Regions from separate parts of the Rhizobium sp. MHM7A genome, predicted to be linked through region 3. Evidence: predicted binding sites of a transcription regulator. Region 3 holds the regulator's gene; each other region holds the start of a gene.
What was found. Region 3 encodes PhoB, which activates phosphate uptake and scavenging genes when phosphate is short. Its sites were predicted from a motif close to TGTCATNNANCTGTCAT; they were not measured.
Positions count from the first base shown of each region.

Region 1: the regulator PhoB is predicted to act here: its motif matches at 2,614-2,630, upstream of phnF (phosphonate metabolism transcriptional regulator PhnF).
Region 2: the regulator PhoB is predicted to act here: its motif matches at 4,937-4,953, upstream of FFR93_RS33665 (DUF2794 domain-containing protein).

Region 1 is NZ_VCHT01000005.1:263,168-273,813, forward strand. Features, by position in the region: gene FFR93_RS19520 (ABC transporter ATP-binding protein) at 1-251, shown strand, start outside; gene dapB (4-hydroxy-tetrahydrodipicolinate reductase) at 267-1,091, shown strand; gene FFR93_RS19530 (2,3-bisphosphoglycerate-dependent phosphoglycerate mutase) at 1,113-1,748, shown strand; gene phnF (phosphonate metabolism transcriptional regulator PhnF) at 1,792-2,529, opposite strand; gene phnG (phosphonate C-P lyase system protein PhnG) at 2,701-3,177, shown strand; gene phnH (phosphonate C-P lyase system protein PhnH) at 3,177-3,785, shown strand; gene FFR93_RS19550 (carbon-phosphorus lyase complex subunit PhnI) at 3,790-4,896, shown strand; gene FFR93_RS19555 (alpha-D-ribose 1-methylphosphonate 5-phosphate C-P-lyase PhnJ) at 4,893-5,768, shown strand; gene phnK (phosphonate C-P lyase system protein PhnK) at 5,765-6,541, shown strand; gene phnL (phosphonate C-P lyase system protein PhnL) at 6,572-7,279, shown strand; gene FFR93_RS19570 (DapH/DapD/GlmU-related protein) at 7,276-7,893, shown strand; gene phnC (phosphonate ABC transporter ATP-binding protein) at 8,011-8,853, shown strand; gene phnD (phosphonate ABC transporter substrate-binding protein) at 8,923-9,834, shown strand; gene phnE (phosphonate ABC transporter, permease protein PhnE) at 9,903-10,646, shown strand, end outside.
Region 2 is NZ_VCHT01000016.1:95,755-106,400, forward strand. Features, by position in the region: gene FFR93_RS33645 (ABC transporter ATP-binding protein) at 1-397, shown strand, start outside; gene FFR93_RS33650 (ABC transporter permease) at 394-2,937, shown strand; gene FFR93_RS33655 (Bax inhibitor-1/YccA family protein) at 3,117-3,845, shown strand; gene FFR93_RS33660 (GNAT family N-acetyltransferase) at 3,950-4,507, shown strand; gene FFR93_RS33665 (DUF2794 domain-containing protein) at 4,513-4,914, opposite strand; gene FFR93_RS33670 (thioredoxin family protein) at 5,227-5,967, opposite strand; gene acnA (aconitate hydratase AcnA) at 6,203-8,893, opposite strand; gene ccmA (heme ABC exporter ATP-binding protein CcmA) at 9,155-9,799, shown strand; gene ccmB (heme exporter protein CcmB) at 9,846-10,505, shown strand; gene FFR93_RS33690 (heme ABC transporter permease) at 10,553-10,646, shown strand, end outside.
Region 3 is NZ_VCHT01000010.1:63,996-74,641, forward strand. Features, by position in the region: gene pstA (phosphate ABC transporter permease PstA) at 1-1,207, shown strand, start outside; gene pstB (phosphate ABC transporter ATP-binding protein PstB) at 1,223-2,038, shown strand; gene phoU (phosphate signaling complex protein PhoU) at 2,083-2,796, shown strand; gene phoB (phosphate regulon transcriptional regulator PhoB) at 2,956-3,639, shown strand; gene FFR93_RS27055 (GcrA family cell cycle regulator) at 4,285-4,818, opposite strand; gene FFR93_RS27060 (aspartate aminotransferase family protein) at 5,239-6,438, shown strand; gene argF (ornithine carbamoyltransferase) at 6,476-7,390, shown strand; gene FFR93_RS27070 (Hsp33 family molecular chaperone) at 7,481-8,473, shown strand; gene FFR93_RS27075 (hypothetical protein) at 8,584-9,168, shown strand; gene apaG (Co2+/Mg2+ efflux protein ApaG) at 9,351-9,743, opposite strand; gene FFR93_RS27085 (O-succinylhomoserine sulfhydrylase) at 9,967-10,646, opposite strand, start outside.

The sequences.
Region 1 (10,646 bases), on a different contig from region 3:
AAGCGACGTCGGCCCTCGACACCGAATCCGAGGCCGCGGTGCAGAAGGCGCTCGACGAGGCGATGACGGGGCGCACCGTCGTCGTCATTGCCCACCGGCTGTCGACCGTGGTGCGCGCCGACAAGATCGTCGTCATGCAGCAGGGCCGGGTCGTCGAGGAAGGCAATCACGAGGCGCTTGCGAAGGTCAGCGACGGTCTTTACGCTCGCCTCAACAACCTGCAGAGGCCTTCGGCCTCCGATTCAAACTAACTTGGTGAGACGGACATGAGCGATGCTGCGATGAAACTAGTGGTGGTTGGCGCGGCGGGACGCATGGGACAGACGCTGATCCGGCTCGTCCATTCGATCGACGGCGTGACATTGCACGCTGCCGTCGAGCGTGTCGGCTCGCCCTTCGTCGGCAAGGATGCTGGCGAGATGGCGGGCCTCGGCCCGACCGGAGTCATGATCGGCGACGACCCGCTCCAGGCATTCCTCCATGCCGAAGGCGTGCTCGACTTCACCTCGCCTGCCGCAAGCGTGGAATTCGCCGGCCTCGCCGCGCAGGCCCGTATCGTTCATGTCGTCGGCACGACGGGCTGCTCGACCGAGGACAACGCGAAGATCGCCGCCGCGGCACGCCATGCCCGCATAGTCAAGTCGGGCAATATGAGCCTTGGCGTCAATCTGCTCAGCGTCCTGGTCGAACAGGCGGCGCGGGCGCTCGATCCTATTGATTGGGACATCGAGATCCTGGAAATGCATCACAAGCACAAAGTCGACGCCCCTTCCGGCACTGCACTTCTTTTCGGCGAAGCGGCGGCCAGGGGCCGCAATGTCGATCTCGCCTCGAAATCGGTCAGGGTGCGCGATGGACATACCGGCGCCCGGGAGGCGGGTACGATCGGTTTTGCGACGCTGCGCGGCGGCTCCGTCATCGGCGAGCATTCCGTGCTTTTCGCCGGCGAAGGCGAAATCGTCAGCCTGTCGCACAGTGCGGCCGACCGTTCGATCTTCGCACGCGGTGCCATCAAGGCGGCGCTCTGGGCGCGCGACAAGAAGCCGGGGCTCTATTCCATGCTCGACGTGCTCGGGCTTTCTTCCCAATAAAGATATTACGGAGGCATATTCATGAGCGGTACCCTCGTCCTCGTTCGCCACGGCCAGAGCGACTGGAACTTGAAGAATCTCTTCACCGGCTGGAAGGATCCCGATCTGACCGAGCTCGGCATCCAGGAAGCCAATGCGGGCGGCGCCGCACTTGCCGAATACGGGATCAAATTCGACATCGCCTATACCTCGGCTCTAGTGCGCGCGCAGCACACGCTGAAGCTCATTCTCGACAAGGTCGGTCAACCTGACCTCGAGACGATCCGCGACCAGGCGCTGAACGAGCGTGACTACGGCGACCTCTCGGGCCTCAACAAGGATGATGCGCGCGCCAAATGGGGCGAGGAACAGGTGCATATCTGGCGCCGTTCCTATGACGTGCCGCCGCCCGGTGGCGAGAGCCTGCGCGACACCGGCGCGCGCGTCTGGCCTTACTACCTCACGGATATCCTGCCGCGCGTGCTGCGCGGCGAGAAGGTGCTGGTTGCCGCGCATGGCAATTCGCTGCGTTCGCTCGTCATGGTGCTCGACAAGCTCAGCAAAGAAGGCGTGCTTGCCCTCAACCTCGCGACCGGCGTTCCCATGGTCTACAAGCTGAATGCGGATTCCACCGTCGCTTCCAAGGAAGTGCTGGGCGATATGTCCGGCGCGCATTGAATTCAAGTAGGCGTGCCACCGGAGCCGGTCGGCACGCCAAGCCTCAATTCTCGATGGTGAACTGCACCCGATCAGCCGCAAACCGGCTAATGGAATATTGCACCGGCACGCCATCAAGATCGGTGTTCATCGCCTTGGCGATCAGAAGGATCGCGCCAGGGGTGAGCTCCAGGTCAGCCAGATCGGCAGTAGCAGCATGCGCCGCCGTTACCTCGGTTGTCGCCCGGACGTAGTCCACCAGCCCGAGTTCGGCGAAAGCCTTGGTGATCGATTCGTGCTTTCGGTAGGCCTCGCCGATCCCGGCGAAACGTTCGGCGTGAAACCAGCTCGTCGCCCTTGAAACCGGCCGCTTGTCGGCCTCGCGCAGCGTTTCAAGCCGGATCACCTCTGCTCCCGGCTTCAGGCCAAGCCAGCGAGCGACCTCGGCGCTCGCCTCCTCCTTTGCCTCCTCGAGCAGAAGTCCTCGCATCTCGCGCGCCTGATCGCCGATACCGGCGGTAAAGCGGGTGCGCCGCGTGATCGGGAAGTTGAAGCGCTCCTTGCGCTCGATCAGCGTGCCGCGACCTTGCACCGCACGCACGATGCCTTCCTGCGCCAGCGCCGCCAGAGCGCTGCGCACCGTATGCCGGTTGACGCCGAACTGCAGCGCCAGCCCGGTTTCTGGCGGCACCATTCCAGTTTCGTCATAGGCGCCGGCGCTGATCGCCTCGCGTATCCGGTCGGCAATCTGACGCCAAAGCGCCACACCCGTTTGCCTTTGCACCTGCTTCAATCCCGCCATTCCACCCTGCCACTTCATTCCCACTGCTTGGATCAAAGCGTTACAGAGTCGCCTGCGCAGCGAAAAGATGCGTTACGCCTGAGATGTCACACCCTTGTCACGACTTCGATCTAAGCCTAGAAATATCTTGTATAGTTGTCTATATCAATAGACATTTCCGGGAAGATGGCGATGATATCAGCGGAGAATAGGGACGCTGCGTCACAGAGGGTGTCGGCGCGCAAACGCGCCGCCGATCTGCTGGCGCGCGCAAAACGGAGCGAACTCTCGGCGGTCTGGGATGCGTTGCCGGAAAAGCCTCAGGTGCAGCCGGTGCGCGGACCCGAAACCGGCCTGGTGATGGTGCGCGGGCGCATCGGTGGCGGCGGAGCCGCCTTCAATCTTGGGGAAGTGACGGTGACGCGTGCTTCGGTCCGGCTCGACTCCGGATCGGTCGGGCATGCGCAGGCGCTCGGCACCGACCGGGAAAAGGCCCGTCTTGCGGCGATGTTCGACGCGCTCTGGCAGCAGGAGGCGACCAGGGATTTTGTGGAACAGGCCCTGCTTCTGCCGATCGAGGAACGGATAGCCGCTGCCGAACGCCGTAGGGCGGATGAGACGGCGGCAACCCGCGTCGACTTTTTCACTATGGTGCGGGGTGACGACTGATGGGTCTGAAGATAGAAGCCCTGACCGGCGGCTTTGCCGCCCCGGTGTTCCACTCCCAGAGCGTTTTCAAGATGCTGATGGACGGCATGGCCCGTCCCGGCACGATCCAGACCGTTGAGCCCGATATCGCTCCGCCCGGGCCGTTCGGCATCGCCGCCGGCGCGATCGCGCTGACACTTTGCGACCATGACACGCCGGTCTGGCTTTCGCAGGGATTGGCCAAATCGGCTGTGCCGGAATGGCTCGGCTTCCACACTGGCGCTCCGCTGACGAGCGAAAAGGCCGAGGCGCGCTTCGCTTTCACGGAAGCCGGTACCGCGCTTTCCTCCTTCGGCGTCTTTGCATCGGGCACGCAGGAATATCCCGACCGTTCGACGACCATTATCATCGAACTCGCCGAGCTGGAGGGCGGGCGCAGATTGGCACTGATCGGCCCCGGCATCCAGAGCGAGACTGAGATCGCGCCCAGGGGGCTGCCCGAGACCTTTCTGCCGCTTTGGACGGACAATCGTGCGCTCTTTCCGCGCGGCATCGACATCGTGCTGACATCGGGCAAACGCTTCCTCTGTCTGCCGCGCACCACCAAGATCACAGCAACGGAGATCTGAGCTCATGTATGTTGCCGTCAAGGGTGGCGAGGCCGCCATTGCCAATGCCCACCGCCTGCTTGCCGACCGCCGCCGCGGCGACCGTTCTCTGCCGGCGATCGGCATCGACCAGATCGTGGCGCAGTTGGGCCTCGCCGTTGACCGCGTGATGGCGGAGGCCTCGCTTTTCGACCGCACGCTTGCAGCGCTCGCCATCCGCCAATCGCGCGGCGATATGATCGAGGCGATCTTCCTGCTGCGCGCCTACCGCACGACTCTGCCGCGCTTCGGCTATTCAAGGCCGCTCGACACGGCTGATATGACGATCGAACGGCGCATCTCGGCGACCTACAAGGATCTGCCGGGCGGCCAGCTTCTTGGGCCTACCTTCGATTATACCCATCGGCTGCTCGATCCCTCGCTGCTTCAGGACGAAGCGGTCGAGGCGCCTGCCCAGCGTACGGCGGAGACCGGCCGCGTCATGCGCGTGTCCGAAATTCTCGGCGAGGAAGGCCTGATCGAGGCAGACGGCGACATGCCGCAAGATCACGAGATCGGCGACCTGACCCGCGAGCCGATGGAATTCCCGATGACCCGCGACCTGCGCCTGCAGGCGCTTGCCCGGGGCGATGAGGGCTTCCTGCTGGCGCTCGGCTACTCCACCCAGCGCGGCTATGGCCGCAATCACCCCTTCACCGGCGAGATCCGCATCGGCGAAGTCGAGGTGGAATTCGACGTGGCGGAGCTCGGCTTCGCCGTCTCGCTCGGCGTAATCCAAATCACTGAATGCCAGATGGTCAACCAGTTCAAGGGATCGGCCAAGGCGCCGCCGCAATTCACCCGCGGCTACGGCCTCGTCTTCGGCCAGAGCGAGCGCAAGGCTATGGCGATGTCTCTGGTCGATAGGGCGTTGCGCGCCGAAGAGCTCGGCGAGGACATCACCGCGCCTGCGCAGGATGAGGAATTCGTCATTTCCCATTCCGACAACGTCCAGGCGACCGGTTTCGTCGAGCACCTGAAGCTTCCGCATTATGTGGACTTCCAGGCCGAACTCGATCTCGTCCGCCGCATGCGCCGCGAATTCGAAGCCGCCCGCAGTGCTGGCGAAGACATGAAGGAAGCCGCCGAATGAGCGATCTCGCCAGCTACAACTTCGCCTATCTCGACGAGCAGACCAAGCGGATGATCCGCCGCGCCATCCTGAAGGCAATCGCCATTCCAGGCTACCAGGTGCCTTTCGCTTCCCGCGAAATGCCGATGCCCTACGGCTGGGGCACCGGCGGCGTGCAGGTGACGGCCTCGATCATCGGGCCTGACGACGTGCTGAAGGTCATCGATCAGGGCGCCGACGATACGACCAACGCCGTTTCCATCCGCGCCTTCTTCCAAAAGGTCGCCAATGTCGCGGTGACGACGCATACCAGGGATGCGACGATCATCCAGACGCGCCACCGCATCCCGGAGGAAAAGCTCGGAGCCGGCCAGGTGCTGGTCTATCAGGTGCCGATCCCAGAGCCGCTGCGCTTCCTCGAGCCCCGCGAGACCGAGACCCGCAAGATGCATGCGCTCGAAGAATACGGCCTCATGCATGTGAAGCTCTACGAAGACATCGCCCGAAACGGCCGCATCGCCACCACCTATGCCTATCCGGTCAAGGTGCATGGACGTTACGTCATGGATCCTTCGCCGACACCGAAGTTCGATAACCCGAAGATGCACAAGTCGGAAGCGCTGCAGCTTTTCGGCGCCGGTCGCGAAAAGCGCATCTATGCCGTGCCGCCCTATACCGACGTCGTCAGCCTGGACTTCGAAGACCATCCCTTCGAGATTCAGCGCTTCGGCAAACCCTGCGCGCTCTGTGGCGCAGAGGATGTCTACCTCGACGAGGTCATCCTCGACGACAAGGGCGGCCGCATGTTCGTCTGCTCCGATACCGACCATTGCGAAGATCGCCGGGCGCAGGGGCATGCCGGCGAAATGCTGGCCCGGGAGGCTGCGGAATGACCGACACGGCGCTTCTCAAAGTCAACGACCTCTCAAAATTCTACGGCAATCGCATCGGCTGCCGGAACGTCTCCTTCGAGCTCTGGCCCGGCGAGGTGCTCGCCATCGTCGGCGAATCCGGTTCGGGCAAGACAACGCTGCTCAACTGCATCTCCACCAGGCTGATGCCGACCACCGGCAGCGTCGAGTACCACATGCGCGACGGCAGCTACCGCGACCTCTACCATATGAATGAGGCCGAGCGCCGCTTCCTGATGCGCACCGACTGGGGGTTCGTACACCAGAACCCCGCCGACGGGCTGCGCATGACCGTCTCGGCCGGCGCCAATGTCGGTGAACGGCTGATGGCGATCGGCGACCGGCACTACGGCAAGATCCGCTCGGCCGCCATCGACTGGCTTGAACGTGTCGAGATCGACGCAGAGCGCATCGACGACCAGCCGCGCGCCTTTTCCGGCGGCATGCGCCAGCGCCTGCAAATTGCCCGCAATCTCGTCACCGGGCCGCGCCTCGTCTTCATGGACGAGCCCACAGGCGGTCTCGACGTTTCGGTGCAGGCGCGCCTGCTCGATCTGGTGCGCGGCCTCGTCAACGATCTTGGCCTCTCGGCCATCATCGTCACCCACGATCTCGCCGTCGCCCGGCTTCTCTCGCACCGGATGATGGTGATGAAGGATGGCTGCGTCATCGAACACGGTCTGACAGATCGTGTTCTCGACGATCCGCGGGAGCCTTACACCCAGCTGCTCGTCTCCTCGATCCTGCAGGTCTGAGCCATCGTTAGAAACCAGGAAAGAACAATCATGGCCACGCCCCTCGTCGTTTCCGAAGTCTCGAAAAGCTTCACCATGCACCTGCGCGACGGCATCAGGCTGCCCGTCGTCTCCGACGTCGCCTTCTCTGTGTCGTCAGGCGAATGCGTCGTGCTCGGCGGCCCCTCTGGCATCGGCAAGAGCTCGCTGCTCAAGATGATCTACGGCAATTATGCCGTCGATACCGGGCAGATCCTCGTCCACCACGACGGGCGCATCGTCGATCTTGCCTCGGCCGACCCGCGCACCGTGCTCAACGTGCGGCGCCATACGCTCGGCTATGTCAGCCAGTTCCTGCGCACCGTCCCGCGTGTCGCGGCCATAGACGTAGTGGCCGAGCCGCTTGTCGCACGCGGCGAACAGGCCATGGCGGCGCGGGAAAAGGCCGGTGCCCTGCTCGCCAAACTCAACCTGCCCGAAGCGCTCTGGCAGCTTCCGCCCGCTACCTTTTCGGGCGGAGAACAACAGCGGGTCAACATCGCGCGCGGCTTCATCACCGACCATACGATCCTGCTTCTCGACGAACCCACAGCGTCGCTCGATGCACGAAATCGGGCCGTCGTCGTCAGCATGATTGCCGAAAAGAAGCGGGCGGGCGTTGCTCTCCTCGGCATCTTCCACGACGAGGAAGTGCGCGAAGCCGTCGCCGACCGCATCCTCGATGTCCAGCAGTTCTCTCCACGAAAGATCGCTGCATGAACCGGAAGCTGGGCCTTGAGCCCTATATCGACGAGACTGCATCCGTCAGCGATTCCACCCTCGGGCGCTATACCGAAATCTCGGAACGCTGCCGCATCAGCGAGGTAACCTTCGGCGACTATTCCTACATCATGCAGGACGGCTCCATCTGGTGCGCGACGATCGGCAAATTCGTCAATATTGCCGCCGCCGTTCGCATCAACGCCACCAACCATCCGACCTGGCGCGCGACGCTGCACCATTTCACCTATCGCGCCGCAGATTACTGGCCGGACGGCGACATGGAGGAGGATTTCTTCGCCTGGCGGCGCTTGAATCGCGTGACGATCGGCAATGACGTCTGGATCGGCCATGGGGCGACGATCCTGCCGGGCGTCAGCGTCGGCAACGGCGCGGTGATAGGCGCCGGTGCCGTCGTATCGAAAGACGTCGCGTCCTACACGATCGTCGGCGGCGTCCCGGCCCGGCTGATCCGCGATCGGTTTTCTAAGGCGCTAGGAGAACGCATGGACGAACTCGCCTGGTGGGATTGGGAACATGACCGGCTGCGCCTGGCACTCCAGGATTTTCGCAACCTGAGCGCGGAAGATTTCCTCTCCCGCTACGGCGGCTAAACCTCCGATACGAGCGCCAGGAAATGTGACAAGACTTACACAAATATGACATCTGAGGGTCATCAAGCGGGACTAATGCGATCCTGATAAAGGCCCGGAATGCAGGGGAAGAGCATGATGTTCGCGCTGAAGGATGTCACACGTCGTTTCGGAAACAAACTCGCAGTCGACGCCGTCACACTCGAGATTTCTCAGGGTCAGATGGTTGGCATCATCGGCCGCTCCGGCGCCGGCAAGTCGACGCTCCTGCGCATGATCAACCGGCTCCAGGAGCCGAGCTCCGGCTCGATTCACTTTGCCGGCGTCGAAGTCTCCGGACTTCGTGGCCGAGCGCTGCGCAACTGGCAGCGCGACTGTGCGATGATCTTCCAGCAGTTCAACCTGGTGCCGCGCCTTGATGTTCTCACAAATGTCATGCTCGGCCGGCTCAATCACCGCTCGACGCTTCTGAGCCTGCTCAGCGTCTTCACACGCGAGGAGCGTATTCACGCCATCGCCGCGCTCGAACGCCTCGGCATTGAGCAGACGGCGCTGCAGCCGGCCGGCACGCTTTCCGGCGGACAACAGCAGCGCGTGGCGATTGCCCGCGCGCTCATGCAGAACCCGAAGATGGTTCTCGCCGACGAGCCGATCGCCTCGCTCGACCCGCTGAACGCCAAGATCGTCATGGATGCGCTGCGCGATATCAACGAGCGCGAGGGCATCACCGTCATCACCAATCTGCACACGCTCGACACCGCCCGCAACTACTGTGAGCGCATCATCGGCATGGCCGGTGGCCGCGTCGTCTTCGACGGAAAGCCCTCGGAGCTGACCGCGGAGGCTGTCAAGGAAATCTACGGGACGGATAAGGACGGCGCCGGCATCGACGAAACGGTGACCTCGACCAGCCTTGAATCCACTCGTCGCCCCGAAATCGCATCATCCGGCATGACGGCCAAAGCCGCCGCCATGCATTGAACCGTTTCCGGCCGACGGGACAACGGCCGGAGAACCAACTGACAAGCCACGTCACAAAAGGAGACTTCCATGTCTGCATTCCGCAATATCCTGATGGCAACCATCGCCGTAGCCGCCCTCGCCGGCAATGCCGCCGCACAGGACGTCAAGGTACTCCGCATCGGACTCGATGGCGGTGAAAACGAGGCCGACCAGGTTCGCCGCACCGAGTGCGTCAAGCCGGGCCTGACCGCTGCCACCGGTGTTTCCGAAGTCCAGCTCTTCCCATCGCCGAACTACAACGGCGTCATCCAGGGCCTGCTCGGTGGCACGATTGACCTCGCCGTCATGGGCGCTGCCTCTTACGCCGCGGTTTATATCAAAGATCCGAACGCCGTTACCCCGGTTCTGACCACGAAGCAGGCCGACGGTTCGACAGGCTACTATTCGATCATGGTTGCCCGCAAGGATTCCGGCATCAAGACGCTCGCCGACGCCAAGGGCAAGAAGCTCGGCTTCGCCGATCCCGACTCCACCTCCGGTTACCTCGTTCCTAACGTTGCCCTTCCGAAAGACACCGGCGCTCCCGTCAAGCAGTATTTCTCTGAAACCGGCTTCGGCGGCGGCCATGAGAACCTCGTTCTCGGCGTTCTCGACAAGAAGTTCGACGTCGGCACCACCTTCGGTTCCGGTCAGGGCGAGTGGGCGCAGGGCTACACCTCCGGCAACCTACACCAGATGGTCGCCAAGGGCCTGCTCGACATGGACGATATCGTCGAGGTCTGGAAGTCGCCGCTCATCCCGAACGGTCCGCTGATGGTTTCTCAGAAGCTGCCGGCCGATCTCCAGAAGAAGGTTACCGCCTACTTCGCCGAGCTGCCGAAGACCGACAAGAGCTGCTTCGAATCGTTCACCGGCGGCGGCTACGTTGACTGGGCACCGGTGGACCAGAGCTTCTACCAGACAATCATCGACGCCCGTAAGGCCGTGATCGGCGGCTGATCCTCAGTCTGAACAGTCTTGCGGCGGCATTATGATGGTGCCGCCGTTTTCCAAAAAGGAAGCCAGATATGGCGCACTCGGCCGGCGCGAACTCTCTGAACGGATTGCAGGAGAGCTCCCGCACCATCCTCGATCATTATCAGAGCCAAGTTCGAACGCGGCGGATCTACACCATCGTTTCAATCGTGGTCTTCCTCATCATCCTCGGCGCCTCGCTCGACTTCGCCAACAGCGCGAATTCGGGCAAGTTTTTCGAACGCCTTCCCTATTTCTTCGATTTCATGAAGAGTTTTGTGCCGGACAGCCCGCTGGAGATCTTCCGCGCCATGTTCGACCTGCCGTCGCCCTTTTCCGACGGTTCGATAAAATACGACTATACAAGCGACCGCGTCTGGATCACCGACAGTTTCTACATTCCGAATTTCTTCTACCAGCTCGCGATCACGCTCAACATCGCCATCGTCTCCACCATTCTTGGCGCAAGCGGCGCGTTCATGCTCTGCTTTTTCGCTTCCACCAACCTCGTCGGTGCAGGCGTAACCCGATGGATCGTGCGGCGCATCATGGAAATCATGCGCGCTTTTCCGGAAATCGTCATCGCCGGCCTGCTCGCGGCGATCCTGTCGATCGGGCCTATCTCGGCGATCATCGCGGTCTGGGTCCACACCGTCGGCGCGCTTGGAAAGCTGTTCTTCGAAGTCGTCGAGAACGCCGACATGAAGCCGGATGAGGGCCTGCGCGCAGTCGGCGCAGGATGGATCGAGCGTGTGCGTTTCGCCATCCTGCCGCAGGTGCTGCCGAACTTCGTCTCC
Region 2 (10,646 bases), on a different contig from region 3:
GCTGGAAAACGTCGCCGTGCCGCTGGAACTCGCCAATGTTCCCAATGCTTTCGACATCGCTCATCGCGAGCTGAATTCGGTCGGCCTCGGACAGAGGCTGAACCATTATCCCGGCCAGCTTTCCGGCGGCGAACAGCAGCGTGTGGCTATCGCCAGGGCGCTCGCCCCCTCGCCCGCTTTGCTGATTGCCGATGAACCGACCGGAAATCTCGATACCGAGACCGGCCGCCAGATCGCCGACCTGCTGTTTGCCAAGCAGGCCGAACGCGGCATGACCCTGCTTCTCGTCACCCACGACGTCTCGCTTGCCAACCGCTGCTCGCGCCAGATCCGCGTCCGCTCCGGAAGGATCGAAGGCGACAGCGCCGCCCGCCACAGCGAGGCGGCATTCGCATGAGTATCCTTACACCGCGTGTTTCGCTCGCTTTTCGCCTGGCGCTCCGCGAGCTACGCGGCGGCATTCGCGGCTTCTACATCTTCCTCGCGTGTATCGCGCTCGGCACGGGGGCGATCGCCGCAGTCAATTCCGTTTCACAGTCGATTACCGACACGATCGCCTCTCAGGGCCAGGAGCTGCTGGCCGGCGACGTGCGTTTCGAACTCAACAACCGCGAGGCGACGCCTCAGGAAATGAGCTTCCTCGAAGGCCTGGGGACAGTTTCGGTTTCAACGGGCCTGCGCTCTATGGCCCGCAAGCCCGACGGTTCGGACCAGGCGCTGGTCGAGGTTAAGGCCGTCGACGACGCCTATCCGCTCTACGGCCGGTTCGAGGCAGAGCCGGACTATCCGCTTGCAGCCCTGCTTTCCGGCCAAGGTGGCACTTACGGCGCGTTGGCAGCGCCTCTGCTTCTCGATCGGCTTGGCCTTGCGGTTGGCGACGAATTGCTGCTCGGCAACGTCAAACTCAGTATCACCGGGACGGTGAAGACCGAGCCGGACGCGCTGTCTGAAGGCTTCGGCTTTGCGCCGCGTCTGCTGGTCAGCCGGCAGGCGCTCGAATCCTCGGGGCTGATCCAGACCGGAAGCTTGGTCGAACATGCCTACAAGATCCGATTGGAAGACAGGAGCACGATGTCGGGCATCCAGGTGCGTGCATCCAGGGAGTTTCCCTCCGCCGGCTGGGCGATCCGTACCAGCGACCGCGCAGCACCGTCGCTCACCGAAAACATCACCCGTTTCTCGCAATTCCTGACGCTGGTCGGCCTCACCGCGCTGGTTGTCGGTGGCGTCGGCGTCGCCAATGCAGTGCGTGCTTTCCTCGACTCCAAGCGCACGACAATCGCCACCTTCAAATGTCTCGGCGCTCCGGCAGTTGTCGTCGTTCTGATCTATCTCTTTCAGATCGCTATCATCTCCCTTGGCGGCATCGTGACCGGCCTCGTCATCGGCGCCCTGTCGCCGATCTTTGCGGCGCAGTTCCTGGCGCAATTCCTGCCGGTCTCGACCGCGCCGACCCTCTATCCCGGTGCGCTGGTGCTTGCGACGCTCTTCGGCATCCTGACGACGCTGGCTTTCGCCATTCTGCCGCTCGGCCATGCCCGCGAAGTGCCGGCGACCGCACTGTTCCGCGAGCAGGGCTTCGAGACCCGCCGTCTGCCGTCCTGGCCCTATATCTTGCTGGCCGCCCTCTTCATGGTGGGCCTTGCCGGCCTCGCCATCCTCACCGCCTATGATCGTTTCATCGCCGTCGTCTTCGTCGGTGCGATCGTCTTCGCCTTCGTCGTCCTGCGCCTCGTCGCCGCCTTAATCGCCTGGCTCGCGCGCCGCAGCCCGCGCGTCAGTTCGCCGGCCCTCAGGCTTGCTATCGGCAATATCCACCGCCCCGGCGCACTTACCCCCTCGGTGGTGCTTTCGCTCGGCCTCGGGCTGGCATTGCTGGTGACGCTGACGCTGATCGACGGCAACCTTCGCCAGCAATTGACCGGCCGCATGAACGAGGGTGCACCCAACTTCTTCTTCGTCGATATACAGAGCGCCGAGGTCGACGCCTTCCGCAATCTCGTCCAGGCGCAGGCGCCGAAGGGCAAGCTGATGGAAGTGCCGATGCTGCGCGGCCGGATCGTCGCCTTCAACGGCGAAGACGTCACCAAGATGAACGTGCCGGCCGCCGGTCGCTGGGTGCTGAACGGTGATCGCGGTATCACATACGCCGACGCGCTTCCGGAAAATGCCGCCCTCAGCGAAGGCAGCTGGTGGGACAGGGATTACAGCGGCGAGCCGCTTGTATCCTTCTCCTCGGAAGAGGCGCACGAGCTTGGCCTCAAGATCGGCGACACCGTCACCGTCAACGTCCTCGGACGTAACATCACGGCGAAGATCGCCAATCTGCGCCGTGTCGAATGGGAATCGCTGTCGATCAATTTCGTCATGGTCTTCTCGCCCAATACCTTCCGCGGCGCCCCGCACGCCTGGCTGGCGACGCTGACAGATCCCTCCTCGACGCCGGCCGAGGATGCAGCGATCCTGAAATCCGTCACCAACGCCTACCCGACGATCACCAGCGTTCGCGTCAAGGACGCGATCGATATCGTCAATCGGCTGGTAGCGCAGCTTGCGACCGCGATCCGTGCCGCAGCCTCCGTGGCCCTCGTCGCCTCGGTCCTCGTCCTTGCCGGTGCGCTCGCCGCGGGAAATCGGGCGCGCACCCACGACGCCGTGGTGTTGAAGACGCTCGGCGCCACCCGCGCCATGCTGATCCGCGCCTTCAGCTACGAATATCTGATCCTCGGGCTCGCGACCGCGATTTTCTCGCTGATCGCCGGCGCCGCCGCTGCCTGGTTCATCGTCGCCCGCATCATGCGCCTGCCGTCCACCTTCCTGCCCGATGTGGCGGGACTGACGCTCGTCACCGCACTGGTGCTCACCGTCGGCATCGGCCTCATCGGCACCTGGCGCATCCTCGGACAGAAGGCGGCGCCCGTACTGCGCGAGCTTTAGGTAGATAGCGCGGCCGAAAAGCCTTCACCTTACGCCGATTTAACCGGCGCAGCCCCGCAAGCCCCTTGTTTGCGATGGGTGAAGGCCTCATATTGTCTGCAGGCATGCTGGAGCTCCGCAGCGGCGCCCGGGTCGAAAACCCGACACCGTATCTCCATCGGAGCTTGTAAGAGGAAACTATGGCTGATCTTCGTAACTATCAAAGCCGCGTCCAGACCGGCGAGATGATTGATCAAGGCCTGCGCGCATATATGCTCAAGGTCTACAACCTGATGGCGCTGGGCCTGGCGATCACGGGCGTGGCCGCATATCTTGGGTTCAACTTCGCGGTCCAGGACGGCCAGCTCACCCAATTCGGCGTGCTTCTGTTCCAGTCGCCCTTGCGCTGGGTCGTGATTCTTGCGCCTCTTGCGGCTGTCTTCTTCCTGAGCTTCCGCATTCACCGGATGAGCGTGGCCGCCGCGCAGACCACCTTCTGGGTCTATGCCGCGCTGGTGGGTCTGTCCCTGTCATCGATCTTTCTGGTCTACACCCAGTCAAGCATCACGCAGACCTTCTTTGTGACCGCCGCCTCCTTTGGCGCGCTGTCGCTTTACGGCTACACGACGAAGCGTGACCTGTCGGCGATAGGCTCGTTCCTGATCATGGGCCTGTTCGGTCTGATCATCGCGTCGCTCGTCAACATCTTCCTGGCTTCGTCCGCGCTGCAGTTCGCGATCTCGGTAATCGGCGTGCTGATCTTCGCAGGCCTCACCGCCTACGACACGCAGCGGATCAAGGAACTCTACTACGAAGCTGATGACGTCGCTGTTGCCGGCCGCAAGGCGATCATGGGTGCGCTGACACTCTATCTCGACTTCATCAACCTCTTCATGTTCCTGCTGCAGTTCATGGGCAACCGTAAATAAGCAGGTCTATCACGATCGAAAAAGGCGGCTCCGGGCCGCCTTTTTTATTGCGCTGGCTTCAGCGGAGTGGTTTGAAAGACCTCCCTCGATGGATTTGTTGCCGAATGTCCTTCCTGTTGCGCGATGCCTCCGAAGCCGATATCTCCGCTATTGCCGGTATTTATCGCGAAGCCGTCCTAAATGGCGTTGCGAGCTACGAGATTGCACCGCCGTCCGAAGCCGAGATGGCCCAGCGTTTCTCCGCGATCGTCAGCCAGCACTATCCCTATATCGCCGCCGTAAATGGAGACGGGATACTGCTCGGCTACGCCTATGCCTCGGCTTTTCGCACGCGCCCCGCCTATCGCTGGCTGGTGGAGGATTCGATCTATCTGGCGCCTGAAGCCCGCGGCCGAGGTATCGGCAAGGCCCTCCTTACCGAACTGATCGAACGCTGCACCGTGCTCGGCTTTCGACAGATGGCTGCCGTCATCGGCGGCGCCAGCCCCGCCTCGATCGCGCTTCATCGCGGAGCCGGCTTTGAGGAGGTCGGTCTGATGAGGGGCACCGGATATAAACACGGGCGCTGGCTGGACACGATGTTCATGCAGCGCGCCCTCGGCGAGGGCATGACGACCAATCCGGATGCGGCCGCCTATCCCGGCACATTATTTGCGGGTTGATAAGCCTACTTGTCGACGAGCTTCAGGGCCTTGTCGAACACCTTCAACACCTGGTTCAACTCGTGACCGCGCTTCAGGATCATGCCGTTGATATTAATCACGGAATAGGCGCCCTGCTTGGCGGCAAGCTTCGGGTTCTTCTCGATCCGAAAGAGCGGCATCTCGCCGGAGCGCTTGAAGACTGAAAAAACCGCCCTGTCCCTCAGATGATCGATGGCGTAATCGCGCCATTCTCCCTCGCCGACCATACGGCCGTAGATCCAGAGGATTGCATCCAGCTCGCGCCGGTGGAAGGTCACCGGAAGCGGGTCCTTGCTTTGTTTGTATTCCCTGAGATCGACGACGACCGAGGAACCATTGTCGACGGAGCGGCTTTCGCCGTGTCGCAAATCCGGCTGATCTGTCATCAGGTCTCCAAGGCCTCCGCTTGTGACAGGAGAGTGACAGTTTGCCCGAGCCGCCGCAAATTGCAAGAGCGCGGCCTGTCACTTTAGGCCGCACTGCGGCGCCATGCAGGCGGGTACGATGGCCTGGGGAGAAAGGACGCTTTCTCCGCACTGCCGCATTTCAGTCAAAACAGCGCCTCATTTGCGGGGGATTTATGCATCCCGGTTTGGCGCCAGCGCGCCAAAGGGCCCGGCGGAGCGTATCGACCTTAACCCCAGCCCCGAATACGCTCGGCCGGGCCGCCCGGCATTCCACCCGTAAACGGGTGAAAGTCAGATGTTTTTTCCCGCCATCACCACGGTCGCACCGAGGATCGCCGCCGGGTCGCCGTCCGCCGTCGCTGTCTGCAGCAGGATAGCGCAACCTTCGAGCTGCGGACGCTGCAGGACGCTCGCCGGCAGCGTCAGACTGGTCGCCTTGCCGTCCCACATCCCAACGGTTTCGACATTGGTGACGCTGTGCAGATAGGAGATCTTCTTTCCGCTATTTTCGCCCTTTTCGACGTTGATCGTCTTTTCCTTGTCGAAATAGACCATAACGACATTGGCCTTGCCCTGTCCGGCGCCGATCTTGATCTCCAACTCGTCGCCGCGCATCGCCGCGCTGATCGGAACGGTCAGACCGTTGCCTTCGCTGCTGTAGCTGTCGATCCGGCTGTTGATGCCGTTCAGATCGGCGCCGGCCAGATGGCCGCGTCCGTTGACGATGACCTGCGGCGTATAAACGTTGCTGCGGCCCATCGTCCTGGCATAGCCGTACTGCCGCTCGGTATTTTCCTTGGAGCTCAGCGTATCGGCCCAGCCGAGGTAATTCCAGTAGTCGATGTGGTAGGCGAGGGCGATGACATCGCCCTGGTTCACCAGTTTCCGGAAGGCGGCATCAGCGGGAGGACAGGAGGAGCAACCCTGTGACGTGAAAAGTTCGACAACGCCTCTGCGCTTGCCGTCTTCGGCATGCAACGAGCCTGCAAGAGCAACACCGGCGATCAGCGGAATCAAGAAACGGGGGGACATTCACCTGCACCTCTTTTTCAGCGCCGACGGCGTTTGGAACCGAAGGCTCTGAGATATGAACGTACGAATAATCCTTCCGGCTCCAAACGAAAAATCACGAACGGGTGAGACCGCAACCCGGCCGGAACGCGCCTGAGACAAATCATCGTGAGCCTCCGGAAAAGACTGTCGCCGCAAAGAAAAAGCCGCCGGAAACTGCTTCCCGGCGGCCATTATCAGTCAGGTCTCTTAAAAATCAGGCAGCGAGATCGCGCAGAACCGTCTGCAGAATGCCGCCATTGTTGAGGTAGATCACCTCGTCGAGCGTATCAACGCGCGACAGCAGCGGAACTTCCTTCACGGAGCCGTCGCTATAGCTGATCTTGGCGATCTTCCTCTCGCGTGGCTTGATCTTATCAAGCCCCTCGATTGTGACGAGCTCGTCGCCCTTGAGGCCGAGACTCTGCCAGGTCGTGCCCTCCTCGAAGACGAAGGGGATGACGCCCATGCCGACCAGGTTCGAACGATGGATGCGCTCGAAGGACTGGGCGATCACGGCCTTGACGCCGAGCAGGTTGGTGCCCTTGGCAGCCCAGTCGCGCGAAGAGCCATTGCCATATTCGACACCGGCGAAGATGACGAGCGGCACGCCTTCGGCCTTGTACTGCATGGCGGCGTCGTAGATCGAGGTCTCTTCCTTCGACGGATAGTGGATGGTGTAGCCGCCTTCCTTGCCGTTCGGGCCAAGCATGTGGTTGCGGATGCGGATATTGGCAAAGGTGCCGCGCATCATCACTTCATGGTTGCCGCGCCGCGTGCCGTATTGGTTGAAGTCGGCAACGGCGACGTCATGGCCGATGAGATAGGCGCCGGCCGGCGATGCCGCCTTGATCGAACCGGCCGGAGAAATGTGGTCGGTGGTGATCTTGTCGCCGAACAGGCCGAGGACGCGAGCGCCCTTGATGTCTGAGACGCCGGTGCCCTTCTTGCCCATGCCGACGAAATAGGGCGGGTTCTGGACATAGGTCGAGTTGTCGTCCCAGGCATAGGTCTGGCCCGGCGGAACCTGAACGGCCTGCCAGTTGACGTCACCCTTGAAGACATCGGCATATTTGGTTTCGTAGAGTTCGCGTGTCACGTACTTCTGGATGAACTGCTGCACCTCGTGCGAAGTCGGCCAGATATCCTTGAGATAGACCGGGTTGCCGTTCTGGTCTTCGCCGATCGGCTCCTTGGTCAGGTCCTTCTGAACCGTGCCAGCGAGAGCGTAGGCGACGACGAGCGGCGGCGAAGCGAGGTAGTTCGCCTGGACATCAGGCGAAATACGGCCCTCGAAGTTACGGTTGCCGGACAGCACGCCGGATACGATCAGGCCCTTGTCGTTGATCGTCTTGGAAATCGGCGCCGGCAACGGACCGGAATTGCCGATGCAGGTGGTGCAGCCGAAGCCGACGAGGTTGAAGCCGAGTTTGTCGAGGTCGGCCTGCAGGCCGGATTTGGCAAGATATTCGCCGACGACCTGCGATCCGGGCGCGAGCGAGGTCTTGACCCACGGCTTGGTCTTCAGGCCCTTGGCGACGGCGTTGCGGGCGAGAAGGCCGGCAGCGATCAGCACCGACGGGTTGGAGGTGTTGGTGCAGGAGGTGATGGCGGCAATCGCAACGTCACCATGGCCGAGATCGAAATCGGTGCCCTCGACAGCGTAGCGGTTGTTGAGCTGCCCCGGCTTCTTGTAGTCGGCTTCCATCGACGTCGCGAAACCTGAAGCGATGTTTTCGAGCGCGATGCGGCCTTCCGGACGCTTCGGGCCGGCCATCGACGGTACGACGTCGCCGAGGTCGAGTTCCAGTGTGTCAGTGAAGACGAGATCCGAACCATCGCCTTCGCGCCACATGCCCTGGGCCTTTGAATAGGCTTCGACAAGGGCGATCCGGTCATGCGTGCGGCCGGACATGGTGAGGTAGTTGATGGTTTCGCCATCGACCGGGAAGAAGCCGCAGGTCGCGCCGTATTCCGGCCCCATATTGCCGATCGTCGCACGGTCGGCGAGCGGCATGTTGTCCATGCCTGGACCGAAGAACTCGACGAACTTCGAGACGACGCCCTTCTTGCGCAGCATCTGCACGACGGTCAAAACGAGGTCAGTTGCCGTGACACCTTCCTTGAGCTTACCGGTAAGCTTGAAGCCGATGACTTCCGGCAGCAGCATCGAAACCGGCTGGCCGAGCATCGCGGCTTCAGCCTCGATACCGCCCACGCCCCAGCCGAGAACGCCGAGACCGTTGATCATCGTCGTGTGGCTGTCCGTGCCGACGCAGGTGTCGGGATAGGCGATGGTCTCGCCGTCCTCTTCCTTGGTCCAGACGGTCTGGCCGAGATATTCGAGATTGACCTGGTGACAGATGCCGGTGCCCGGAGGAACGACCCGGAAATTCTTGAACGCCTGCTGGCCCCATTTCAGGAAGCGGTAGCGTTCGCCGTTGCGCTGATATTCCAGCTCGACGTTCTTGGCGAAGGCCTGCGGCGTGCCGAATTCGTCGACGATGACCGAGTGGTCGATGACGAGATCGACGGGAACGAGCGGGTTGATCTTCTCGGGATCGCCGCCCAGCGACACCATCGCGTCGCGCATCGCGGCAAGGTCGACGACGGCGGGAACGCCGGTGAAGTCCTGCATCAGCACGCGCGCCGGGCGATAGGCGATTTCATTTTCGACCGCACCCTTGTTGTTCAGCCACTCCGCGACGGCGAGGATGTGCTCCTTGGTGACCGACTGGCCGTCTTCGAAGCGCAGCAGGTTTTCGAGCAGCACCTTCATCGAATAGGGAAGCTTCGATACGCCGGCCAGACCGTTTGCCTCAGCCTTGGGCAGGCTGTAATAGACATAGTCCTTCCCGTTCACGGAAAGCGTGGAACGACAATTGAAACTGTCAAGAGATTTAGACACGAGAGACCCCGTTCTGATAGCCAACACAGTCGTGCGAACGCCTATGCACTTAATGCACATCAGGATGCGGGTGCGGCCATTTCCGCTGTCCGCACGTGGAGGAGACGCTCCAAGTTCGGCGCAAGGATGAAATTCACGCCGACCGCTGGCGTGGTTGCCGGTCTTATAGATAATTTCCTAAAAACTTGCCATACCCGAGCACTGCCAAAACCAGACATTTTTTGAGCCTTCCGAAAGCCGCAACGAAGAAAGAACCGACGCATGCAACTCACCGCCGAAAATCTGGCTGCAAGACGCGGTGAGGATCTCATTTTCGTAAACGTTTCCTTCCACTTGACGGCAGGAGAAACGCTTGTCCTGACTGGCAAAAATGGATCGGGAAAATCCACTTTGCTGCGCGTTGCCGCCGGTCTTCTCAAGCCCGAAAAAGGGACTGTCATCTTCCGCGATGAAGAGAGCCCGCAAGGCCGGCATCCCGGCGAGGTCAGCCACTACCTCGGCCACCGAAATGCGATGAAGGATGAGCTCACGGTTGCGGAGAATTTGGAATTCTGGCAGTCCTTCCTTGGCCATCCTGCCGCCGCCGTCCTCCCTCTCGAAGACGCCGCCGAAGCAGTCGGCCTCTCGGGAATCACCCACGTTCCCTTCGGTTATCTCTCCGCCGGCCAGCAGCGTCGCTTCGCCTTCGCCAAGCTGCTCGTCGCCCACCGCCCCGTCTGGATCCTCGATGAACCCACGGCGGCATTGGACGCCAGCGCCGACCGGCTGTTTGCAGGATTGATCGAAACCCATCTTGCCAAGGGTGGAATCGTGCTCGCGGCGACGCATCAGCCTCTGGGATTGAAGAATGTGCATGAGATGAAGATGACGGGCTTTGCTGGCATGGATCAGAGGGTATGGGGATGATGCTTGTCGATGCCCCGTCCTGCGTACCTGCAGAGAGCCGCCCCGCATGACCGCCCTCTTCCTCCGCGACCTCAAACTCTCGATCCGCGCCGGCGGCGGCGCACTGATCGGCGTGCTGTTCTTCCTGACCGTCGTCGCCGTCATCCCCTTCGGCGTCGGGCCGGATCTCAAGCTGCTTTCACGCATCGGCCCCGCCATCGTCTGGATCGGCGCGTTGCTCGCCGCCCTTCTCGGTCTCGACCGCCTGTTCCAGGCCGAGCGTGATGACGGATCGCTCGATCTGATGCTGATGCAGGAAACGCCGCTCGTGCTCACCGTGCTGGTCAAATGCTTCGCCCACTGGACCGCCACCAGCCTGCCGCTGGTCATCGCCTCGCCGCTGCTCGGCCTCTTCATGAACATGAACGAGACGTCGATCGGCGCCACCATGCTGACGCTCTTCGTCGGATCGCCCGCGATCACCTTCATCGGCGCCGTCGGCGCTGCCGTCGCCGTCGCCCTGCCCCGCGGCGGCTTGCTGGTCTCGATCCTCGTGCTGCCGCTGACCATCCCCGTGCTGATCTTCGGCGTCAGCGCCACCTATGCCGCAGTCGAGGAGCCGGCGCCATTCCTGCCGCCCTTCCTCATATTGATCGCACTGACGCTCTTCTTCGCGGTCATCGGTCCGGCCGCCGCCGCCTTGGCGCTGCGAAACACGTCGGATTGAATGCCATTCGATTGCGGGAATGGCCGGATCAAGGTAAGGAAGCGGGCATGAGCCAAACCAGCCTTGCCATCAGCAAAATCAGCGATCTCGCCAACCCGACGCGGTTTCTGGCGCTGGCGGCCCGAGTCGTTCCCTGGATGG
Region 3 (10,646 bases):
CGCCGCCATCGCTTTCGGCCTCATCTTCCTCTTCATCCTGCTGTGGACGGTGATCGGCAAGGGCTACACGGCCTTCCAGCAGACGTCGATCACCCTGCCGATCGAATTCGCCGAGAAGACGATCGACCCGAACAACAAGCGCGCGACCGACCCTTCGGTGCTGATCGCCGCCAACTATCCGGTTCTGCTGCGCGATGCGATCGTCAAGCAGCTGAACATCAATGCATCCAGCCGTCCCGATGTGCGTGAGGCCACGGCCATGCTTTCCAAGGGCGCGCCGATCCAGCTGCGTGACATGGTGGTCGCCGATCCTTCGATCATCGGCAAGACCGTCAACGTCACGCTGCTCGCTGATGCTAATATCGACAGCGCCAACAAGGGCCAGATCGACCTTTCGGTCGAGGAGAAGAACCGCAAGGTCAGCGACAAGCAGGTCGGCTGGATGAACGAGCTGAAGGCGAGCGGTGCGCTGACCAAGGAGTTCAACACCGGTCTCTTCGTCAATGGCAACTCCAGCCGCCCGGAGGCTGCCGGCCTCGGCGTCGCCCTCATCGGCTCGCTGTATCTGATGCTGATCGTGCTGGTTCTGTCTCTGCCGATCGGCGTGGCAGCCTCGATCTACCTCGAGGAGTTTGCGCCGAAGAACAAGCTGACGGACCTGATCGAGGTCAACATCAACAACCTCGCCGCGGTTCCGTCGATCGTCTATGGTCTGCTCGGCCTCTCCGTCTTCATCAACTTCATCGGTCTGCCGCGCTCGGCTTCACTGGTCGGCGGCCTGGTGCTGACGCTGATGACCCTGCCGACGATCATCATCGCCACCCGCGCCGCACTGCGCGCCGTGCCGCCCTCGATCCGCGCTGCAGCCCTGGGCCTCGGCGCTTCGAAGATGCAGATGGTGTTCCACCATGTCCTGCCGCTTGCCATGCCCGGCATCCTCACCGGCACGATCATCGGTCTGGCGCACGCGCTCGGTGAAACCGCGCCGCTGCTGTTGATCGGCATGGTCGCTTTCGTCGCCAATGCACCGACCACGCCGCTCGATCCCTCGACGGCGCTGCCCGTGCAGGTCTATATGTGGGCGAACGAGGCGGAACGCGCCTTCGTGGAGCGTACTTCGGGTGCCATCATCGTCCTGCTCCTGTTCCTGGTTGCCATGAACATGGGTGCCATTCTCTTGCGTCGTCGCTTCGAGCGCCGCTGGTAAACGGAGTTAAACATCATGAACATGTTGACGGAAGCTGCAGTTGAAAAGGCGCTGGATCAGAAGATGAGCAACGTCCCGTATAAGATGATCGGACAGGATGTCTCCGTATACTACGGCGAGAAGCGCGCGCTTTTCGATGTCAACCTGAACATCCGCGAAAACACCGTAACCGCCCTGATCGGTCCTTCCGGCTGCGGCAAGTCGACCTTCCTGCGAAGCCTCAACCGCATGAACGACACGATCGAGGGTTGCCGCGTCACCGGCAAGATCACGCTGGACGGCGACGACGTCTATGATCCGGATATCGACGTCGTCGAACTTCGCGCCCGCGTCGGCATGGTTTTCCAGAAGCCGAACCCGTTCCCGAAGTCGATCTACGAAAACGTCTCCTACGGCCCGCGCATCCATGGTCTCGCAAAGTCGAAGGCCGATCTCGACCAGATCGTCGAGACCAGCCTGCAGCGCGCCGGCCTCTGGAACGAGGTCAAGGACCGCGTGCACGAGTCCGGCACCGGCCTCTCGGGCGGCCAGCAGCAGCGCTTGTGCATCGCCCGCGCCGTTGCCGTCAGCCCGGAAGTCATCCTGATGGATGAGCCCTGCTCGGCGCTTGACCCGATCGCCACCGCCAAGGTCGAGGAACTGATCCACGAGCTGCGCGAGAATTACACGATCGTCATCGTCACCCACTCCATGCAGCAGGCCGCGCGCGTTTCGCAGCGCACCGCCATGTTCCACCTCGGCAACCTCGTCGAGGAGAACGACACCGACAAGATGTTCACCAATCCGGACGATCCACGTACCCAGGACTACATCATGGGTCGCTTCGGCTGATTGCGGCGATCCGAAGCCTTCCCGTTATTCGAGGACAAAGCCCAATGGCATCGACACATATTTATTCTGCCTATGATGATGATCTGAAGTTCCTGTCCAGGCGGATTTCCGAAATGGGCGGCCTGGCCGAACAGATGGTCGCGGAATCCGTCCGGGCGCTGGTCAACGGCGACACGGCGCTGGCGCAGAAGGTCATCTCCGACGATGTGATCCTTGATCACACCGAGCGCGAAATCGGCGACAAGGCGATCGTCACCATCGCCCGCCGCCAGCCGATGGCCGCAGACCTGCGCGAAATCATGGGTTCGATCCGCATCGCCGCCGATCTCGAACGCGTCGGCGACCTCGGCAAGAACACAGCCAAGCGCGTCATCGCCGTGCAGAGCACCGGCGTTCCCCGCAAGCTCGCCCGCGGTCTCGAGCACCTGTCCGAGCTGGCGCTGGTCCAGCTCAAGGAAGTGCTCGACGTCTATACGACGCGCGCCGCCGACAAGGCGACCGCCATCCGCGAACGCGATAACGAGATCGACGCGATGTACACGTCGCTGTTCCGCGAGCTGCTGACCTACATGATGGAAGATCCGCGCAACATCACGAGCTGCACGCATCTGCTCTTCTGCGCCAAGAACATCGAGCGCATCGGCGACCACGCCACCAACATCGCCGAGACTATCTACTACATGGCAACGGGCGCCCAGCCGGAAGGCGATCGCCCCAAGGATGACAGCGCCAACACTGTCGGCGCCGCGACGGAATAATCGTCACGAACCAGCGGACCGGGCCAGCCGCCCGGACCAACCACTTGCGTGCGCGCCCGTTCGGGGCGCGCAAAGAGGTCGCAGCCAATTTCTGAAGATGCGCAGGACGCCTGCTTAATCGCCCCGGTTTAAGGCTTTTGCGCGAGGAGACGGACACGCATGATCCCGAGAGTCGCAGTTGTTGAAGACGAGGAAGCCCTGAGCGTACTTCTTCGCTATAACCTGGAAGCGGAAGGCTTCGAGGTCGATACCATCCTGCGCGGCGACGAGGCCGAAATCAGGCTTCAGGAGCGCACGCCCGACCTTCTGATCCTCGACTGGATGCTGCCCGGCGTCTCCGGCATCGAACTCTGCCGGCGCCTGCGCATGCGGCCGGAAACCGAGCGGCTGCCGATCATCATGCTGACGGCGCGCGGCGAGGAGAGCGAGCGCGTGCGCGGGCTGTCCACCGGCGCCGACGATTACGTCGTGAAGCCGTTCTCGACCCCCGAACTCGTCGCCCGCGTCAAGGCGATGCTGCGCCGTGCCCGCCCTGAAGTGCTGTCGTCGGTGCTGAAATGCGGCGATATCGAGCTCGATCGCGAAACCCATCGCGTCCACCGCAAGAGCCGCGAGGTCCGCCTCGGACCGACCGAATTCCGCCTGCTGGAATTCCTGATGTCGTCGCCAGGCCGGGTCTTTTCCCGCTCGCAGCTGCTCGACGGCGTCTGGGGCCACGACATCTATGTCGACGAACGCACCGTCGACGTCCATGTCGGCCGCCTGCGCAAGGCGCTGAATTTCTCCAACATGCAGGACGTCATCCGCACCGTCCGCGGCGCCGGTTACTCGATGGAGGCCTGAGGTTGAGGAGAGTGCATGTGGCCGGCGCTCCCGCCCGTGCAGCGGTTCCCAGGCCCTTCATCGCACCGGCGCTGGGTATGAGCCAGCACGGCCTCACCTCGGTCATCCAGGCACCACCTCTCCTCCGTCATCCCAGGGCTTGACCCTGGGATCCATGCGGCTGGCGCTGCGGGAGGAACGATGGCATTCAGCTGCAGGGAAGTTATCGAAGCCGAGTGCCTGTTGTGGATCCCAGGGTCAAGCCCTGAGATGACGGAGTGTGGGTTGGCGTTCTAGCCTAACGCCCGCTGATGCAGCTTGTGAAGCGGCGCTTTTGCCGCAAATTCATCGCGCCTGCGAGGGCTGTGCGTCTCGGCGCCACCTCTCCATCGCGCCTGCAGAGCCAACCTGTCCAGGCACCATCTCCCCTCCGTCATCCCAGGGCTTGACCCTGGGATCCATGCGGCTGGCACTGTGAGAAGCGCGATAGCATCGAACTGCAGGGAAACAATTGAAGTGGTGTGCTTGGTTGTGGATCCCAGGGTCAAGCCCTGGGATGACGGAAAGTGTGGTCGGCTTTGCTGCCAAACACAAAGGTCGCTTCCCCACTCCGATCATAAAAAACGGGCCACTCGGCCCGTTTTTTTGTCCGTGGATGCAGCCCGCTCAACTTGCCCGTGCAGCCGCCCGGCGCCGTTCGTTGACCGGCTGGTAGGCAAGCTTCTGATGATAGCCGCAATAGGGTGAGTTGTCCGGGGACTCGCAGCCGCAGAAATGGAAGTCTTCCTTCAGCGGATCGCCGACCGGCCACTTGCAGGTGCGTTCAGTCAGCTCCGTCAGGCCAAGGCGGCGGGAAATCGGCACGACTACGTTGCCGGCCGGCACATATTCCATCTCCTCGACCGCATCGACCTCGATCTCTTCCTTCAGCATCGTTGCGCCCTGCTGGCGGGTAACGGTGCGGGTGGTGATCCGGGAGGCGTAGTTCGGCGCACGCGGCGCTGAAGTCTGGCGCTTCGGCGTGCGCGCCGCTGTGGCTGTGCCGCCGGCCTTGGCACGGCCGGGAAGGCTCAGCCGGTGCACCTTGCCGATGACGGCATTTCGGCTGACCCCGCCAAGCTGCGCCGCGATCTGGCTGGCACTCAGTCCTTCCGACCAAAGCTTCTTGAGTTTCTCGACCCGCTCGTCTGTCCAGTTCATGCCCTGTCTCCACCTTTTGCGTTGGTGATGGCAGAATCCCTCACCGTTGTCCCGGAAGCCTCCGAAACAAGAAACGCCTGATCAATTTTGGTGACTAGTTCCGCCGCATGCAGTCTAGTAATTGAACTTTAACCTAGTGTGAGGCTGACTCCGTGACAAGAGTCGCGGGAATCCGGATGAATCGAATTTCAAGTTTTCCCCAACTTGCTGCCTCCGCGTGTCATTTCTGCAATAATGCCTGTTGAAGGCCGGAAACGCCCCTGTACTAGCTTGCTGCATGCGCTAAGGCCGCAGTTTTGTTGACATTGCAGCGCGAAAAGGAAATAGTACCGCTTGCCGCCGAAAGGCGGCATTTTTAATTTGTCGGGCTTGGTGTCTTTAGCCGGAGTCCGGGCATGACAACATTGGGAGACCCGCGCCATGGCTGAAGCCGCGCCGCTTTATGACACCTATTCTCGCGCCCCGCTGCGGTTCGAGCGAGGCGAGGGCGTATGGCTGATCACCGAAGGCGGCGAGCGTTATCTCGATTTCGGCGCCGGCGTCGCCGTGACATCGGTCGGCCACAGCAATCCGCACGTTGTCGCAGCGCTGAAGGAGCAGGCCGATAAGGTCTGGCACCTCTCCAATATCTATGAGATCCCCGGCCAGGAGCGCCTCGCCAAGCGCCTGACCGACGCAACCTTTGCCGACAAGGTGTTCTTCACCAATTCGGGCGCGGAGGCGCTCGAATGCGCCGTCAAGACGGCGCGCCGCTATCAGTTCTCCAAGGGCCACCCCGAGCGCTTCCATATCATCACCTTCGAAGGCGCCTTCCACGGCCGCACGCTCGCGACGATCGCCGCCGGCGGCCAGGAGAAATATCTCGAAGGCTTCGGCCCTAAGGCGCCGGGTTTCGATCAGGTGCCCTTTGGCGACATCGATGCCGTCCGCGCCGCCGTTACCGATGCGACGGCAGCAATCCTGATCGAACCGGTGCAGGGCGAGGGCGGTGTGCGTCCTGCAACCAACGAGTTCATGAAGGCGCTTCGCCAGATCTGCGACGAAAAGGGCCTGCTGTTGATCCTCGACGAGGTGCAGACGGGCGTCGGCCGCACCGGCAAGCTCTTCGCCCATGAATGGTCCGGCATCACACCCGACATCATGGCCGTTGCCAAGGGCATCGGCGGCGGTTTCCCGCTCGGAGCCTGCCTTGCCACCGCGGAGGCCGCTTCCGGAATGAAGGCCGGCACGCATGGTTCGACCTATGGCGGCAATCCGCTTGCCATGGCCGTTGGCAGCGCCGTGCTCGATATCATTCTCGCGGATGGTTTCCTTGAGCATGTGCGCGACGTGGCGCTCGTCTTCCGTCAGGGGCTTGCCTCGCTCAAGGATCGTTATCCCGACGTGATCGAGGATATCAGAGGCGAGGGGCTTCTGCTCGGCGTCAAGGCTGCGGTTTCCTCCGCCGAACTGCTGCAGGCGATCCGCGCCGCGCACCTGCTCGGCGTGCCGGCGGGCGACAACGTCATCCGCCTTCTTCCTCCGCTCGTCGTCACTGCCGAGGAAGCCCGCGAAGGGCTCGCGCGCCTCGAGCGCGCCGCCGAGAGCATCCGCGCCTCCAAGGTCAAGAAGACGGCTTGAAAGGATCGCCGCCTTCGGGCGCACGACAGGTAAGAACATGGCTCCCAAACATTTCCTAGATCTTTCGGCGGTCACATCAGCCGACCTCAGAACCATCATGAACGACGCGCTCGCCCGCAAGCAGGCCTTCAAGGCCGGCAAAGACGACAAGCCGCTCGCCGGCAAGATGCTGGCGATGATCTTCGAGAAACCGTCGACGCGCACCCGCGTCTCCTTCGACGTCGGCATGCGTCAGCTCGGCGGCGAAACACTCTTCCTTTCGGGCACCGAAATGCAGCTCGGCCGCGCCGAGACGATCGGGGACACCGCCAAGGTGCTGTCGCGTTATGTCGATGCAATCATGATCCGCACGACCGAGCATTCGCGCCTGCTGGAGCTTGCCGAGCACGCGACCGTGCCTGTCATCAATGCGCTGACGGATGATACCCATCCTTGCCAGATCATGGCCGATATCATGACCTACGAGGAGCACCGCGGCCCGATCAAGGGCAAGACCATCGCCTGGACCGGCGACGGCAACAATGTGCTGCATTCGCTGGTCGAAGGCGCCGCGCGCTTCGGCTACCGCATGAACATGGCCGTGCCCCTTGGTTCGGAGCCCAAGGATCACTATCTGAACTGGGCCCGCAATGAGGGCGCCGAAATCATGCTCTGCCATGATGCCGACCGTGCGGTCGCCGGCGCCGATTGCGTGGTGACCGATACCTGGGTCTCCATGAATCAGGAACATCGGGCCCGGGGTCACAACGTCTTCCAGCCTTATCAGGTCAATGCGGCCTTGATGGCCAAGGCCGGCAATGATGCATTGTTCATGCATTGCCTGCCCGCTCATCGCGGTGAGGAAGTGACGGACGAGGTGATCGACGGCCCGCAATCCGTGGTCTTCGATGAGGCGGAAAACCGTCTTCATGCGCAGAAGTCGATTCTTGCTTGGTGCCTGGGCGCGATCTGAACCATAATCGGAAGCCTGTAAGTCACGGACTTGCGGCCGCGCGAGCGAAGGGCACGCTGACCCTTTGCTTGAGAACTAGGAGTGAATGCCATGGCAGAAGCTGCAGCCGCCCTCGGCCAGTTCGATTTCGCCGGCGATGATCATGTCGTCCCCTTTCAGGTGGAGGGTCTGGATGTGCGCGGTCGCGCCGTCCAGCTCGGGCCCATGCTCGATGCCATTCTCGAGCGCCATCACTATCCCGCGCCCGTCGCCCGGCTGCTTGCCGAAGTGGTCGTGCTGACGGTGCTGCTCGGCACCTCGCTGAAGTTCGACGGCAAGTTCACTGTGCAGACCAAGGGCGACGGCCCGGTCGATCTCCTCGTCGCCGATTTCTCGACGCCTGACAACGTCCGTGCTTATGCCCGTTTTGACCGGTCGCTGCTCGACAAGGCCGTCGCATCAGGCGAGACCGAGCCGGAGCAGTTGCTCGGCAAGGGCGTGCTCGCCTTCACCATCGATCAAGGCAAGTTCGCTCAACCCTATCAGGGCATCGTCGCGCTCGATGGCACCTCGCTCGAAGAGATTGCCGGTGTCTATTTCCGCCAGTCGGAGCAGATCCCGACGCGCGTGCGCCTGGCTGCGGCCGAACTCTTGGACCGTGACGACGCCGGCAAGCCGCGCCATCGCTGGCGCGCCGGCGGTCTCGTCGCCCAGTTCCTGCCGGAGGCGCCGGAGCGCATGCGCCACCCCGATCTCCACGGCGGTGACGGCGACAACGGCGACCGCCCCCATGGCGAGGACGACGCCTGGGTCGAAGCGCGTTCGCTTGTCGAGACCATCGACGCCGATGAGTTGACGGATCCGCAGGTCGGCACAGAACGGCTCTTGTTCCGCCTGTTCCACGAGCGCGGCGTGCGCGTCTACGAACCGCGCGCCGTCTTCGACCGCTGCAGCTGTTCGCGGGAAAAGATCGGTAACGTGCTGAAGGGCTTCACCGCCGAGGAGATCGAGGCCAGCCAGGAAAATGGCGAAATCGCCGTGACCTGCGAATTCTGCTCGACCACCTATCGCTTCCAGGCGGCCGAGCTTCAGCCGGCGGAATAACATCGGTCGCGCGCAGCGCGCGAAAAAAATGGCATTGCAGCGGCACCGTGGCTCGACTTTCGGTAGTTACTGTGCGCCTATTCCCCAACTGGTACTTTGGGGTGGGCCTTATGCGCTTTTTATATTTCGTACTCGCATTAACGGCTGCGATGCCACGAATTGGCTTGGCTGACGAGACAAACCAATGGAAAGAGATCGGCGATTGGAGCGTGGCTGTCGATCCGACCTTAGACAATGGCTGTTTTGTTCTGACTTCCTTTGATGACGACACCATTTTTCGTCTTGGTTTCAATCTCCGGAAAAAGGACAACCCTTTTTACATCATGCTCGGAAATCCAAACTGGAAATCCCTGGAGAAAGGGAAGCGCTATCCCCTCGAACTCTCGTTAGGCGAGTATAAATGGACGGCTGATGCGACAGGTCTGGATCTCCCTGGCTTCAAATCATTATGGATTGATTCCAAGGATCCTGACTTGATTGCGGAGTTTGCGGGTAAACTGAGTTTCCGCGCCAGCTTTAGAGGAAAGCAGATTGTAGCCCTCGGTCTGAAAGATTCCGCCAGGGCAGCGGATGAGTTGCTCGCCTGCCAAAAGGCGGTAAACGATGCGGTCGCAAAACAGCCAGCACCGCCGCAATCTAAAGATCCGTTCGAAGCAAAGCCAGGTACTCAGGCCTCGGATCCTTTCGATCTTTAGTAGATTGATAATTGGGCAAGCCTGGGATCCACGGCTGTGCGACCAGATCGATCTTGCATCCCCCAGGTATTGGTCGGCGCCGGCACGCGGATGAAGGGGCAAGGCTCCGCAATCTGGGTCGCACGTCCACCAGAACGTTCTGCTACTTTGCAGTGATGAGTAGCATTTTCTACGCTACGCGTTCAATTAAGCACGCGTAGCAGACCCGGCGAATCCAGCGAGAAGGCGGGGATGTCGACGTCGAACAGCTCGCCTTCATCCGTTTCCATCTGGTAATGGCCGAACATCAGCCCTGACGGCGTGTCGAGCGGGCAGCCGGAAGAATATTCATAGGTGTCGCCCGGGCTGAGCCGCGGCTGTTCGCCGACGACCCCCGGACCGGTCACCTCGTCCACCTGTCCGTTCTGGTCGGTGATGTTCCAGTAGCGGTTGACCAGGCGGACAGCGACGCCGGAATTGTTGCTGATAACAATCCGGTAACCCCAGACATAGCGATCGTCTTCCGGATCGGATTGCTCCTCCAGATAGAACGGTTCGACCACGACTTCGATATCTCTTGTGAGGGCGCGATACATGCCTTGCACCTTAGTCAAGATATGTTACCCGTATCTTATAAGAAGGGCCTGCCCGTCAAGAAACGGAACGTTGATCAGCGGTCAAATGCTCATGATCGAATGGTTTTCGATCGTTAAGCCTAATTGCCAGCGTTAATTTTACTTCGCAACGCCGGCGCGGGTGAACTTGTTCCCGCAGATGGGCGGCCGGATTTGCATGAAGCCCGGCCGCCATTGTCGTCGGTCAGCCCGAGACCTTGGCGAGTGCCCGCGCGAAATCCTCGATCAGGTCTTCCGTGTCCTCGATGCCGGCCGAAAGGCGCACTGTGCCCGGAGAAATGCCGAGTTCGGCACGCGCTTCTTCCGTCAGGTTCTTGTGCGTCGTCGTCGCCGGATGGGTGATCAGGCTCTTGCTGTCGCCGAGATTGTTGGAAATCTTGATGATCTCGAGCGCATTCTGCAGGGCGAAGGCAGCTTCCTTGCCGCCTTTCAGCTCGAAGGCAACAAGCGTCGAGCCGCCGGTCATCTGACTGGCGATGATGTCGGCCTGCGGGTGATCCTCGCGCCCGGGATAGATCACCTTGGCAATCTTGTTTTGGTCGGCCAGGAAGTCGGCGATCCTTGCTGCATTCTCAGTCTGCTGTTTCACCCGCAGCGGCAGCGTCTCGATGCCCTTCAGAAGTGTCCAGGCATTGAATGGCGACATGGCCGGGCCTGTGTGGCGGAAGTAGTCGTGCAGGTTCTCGTCGATCCACGCCTTGTCGGCGAGCACCACGCCGCCCAGGCACCGGCCCTGGCCGTCGATATGCTTGGTGGCGGAATAGACGACGATATGGGCGCCGAGTTCGAGCGGCTTTTGGAAGAGCGGCGTTGCGAAGACGTTGTCGACCACCACCTTGGCGCCGATCTGATTGGCGAGTCTGG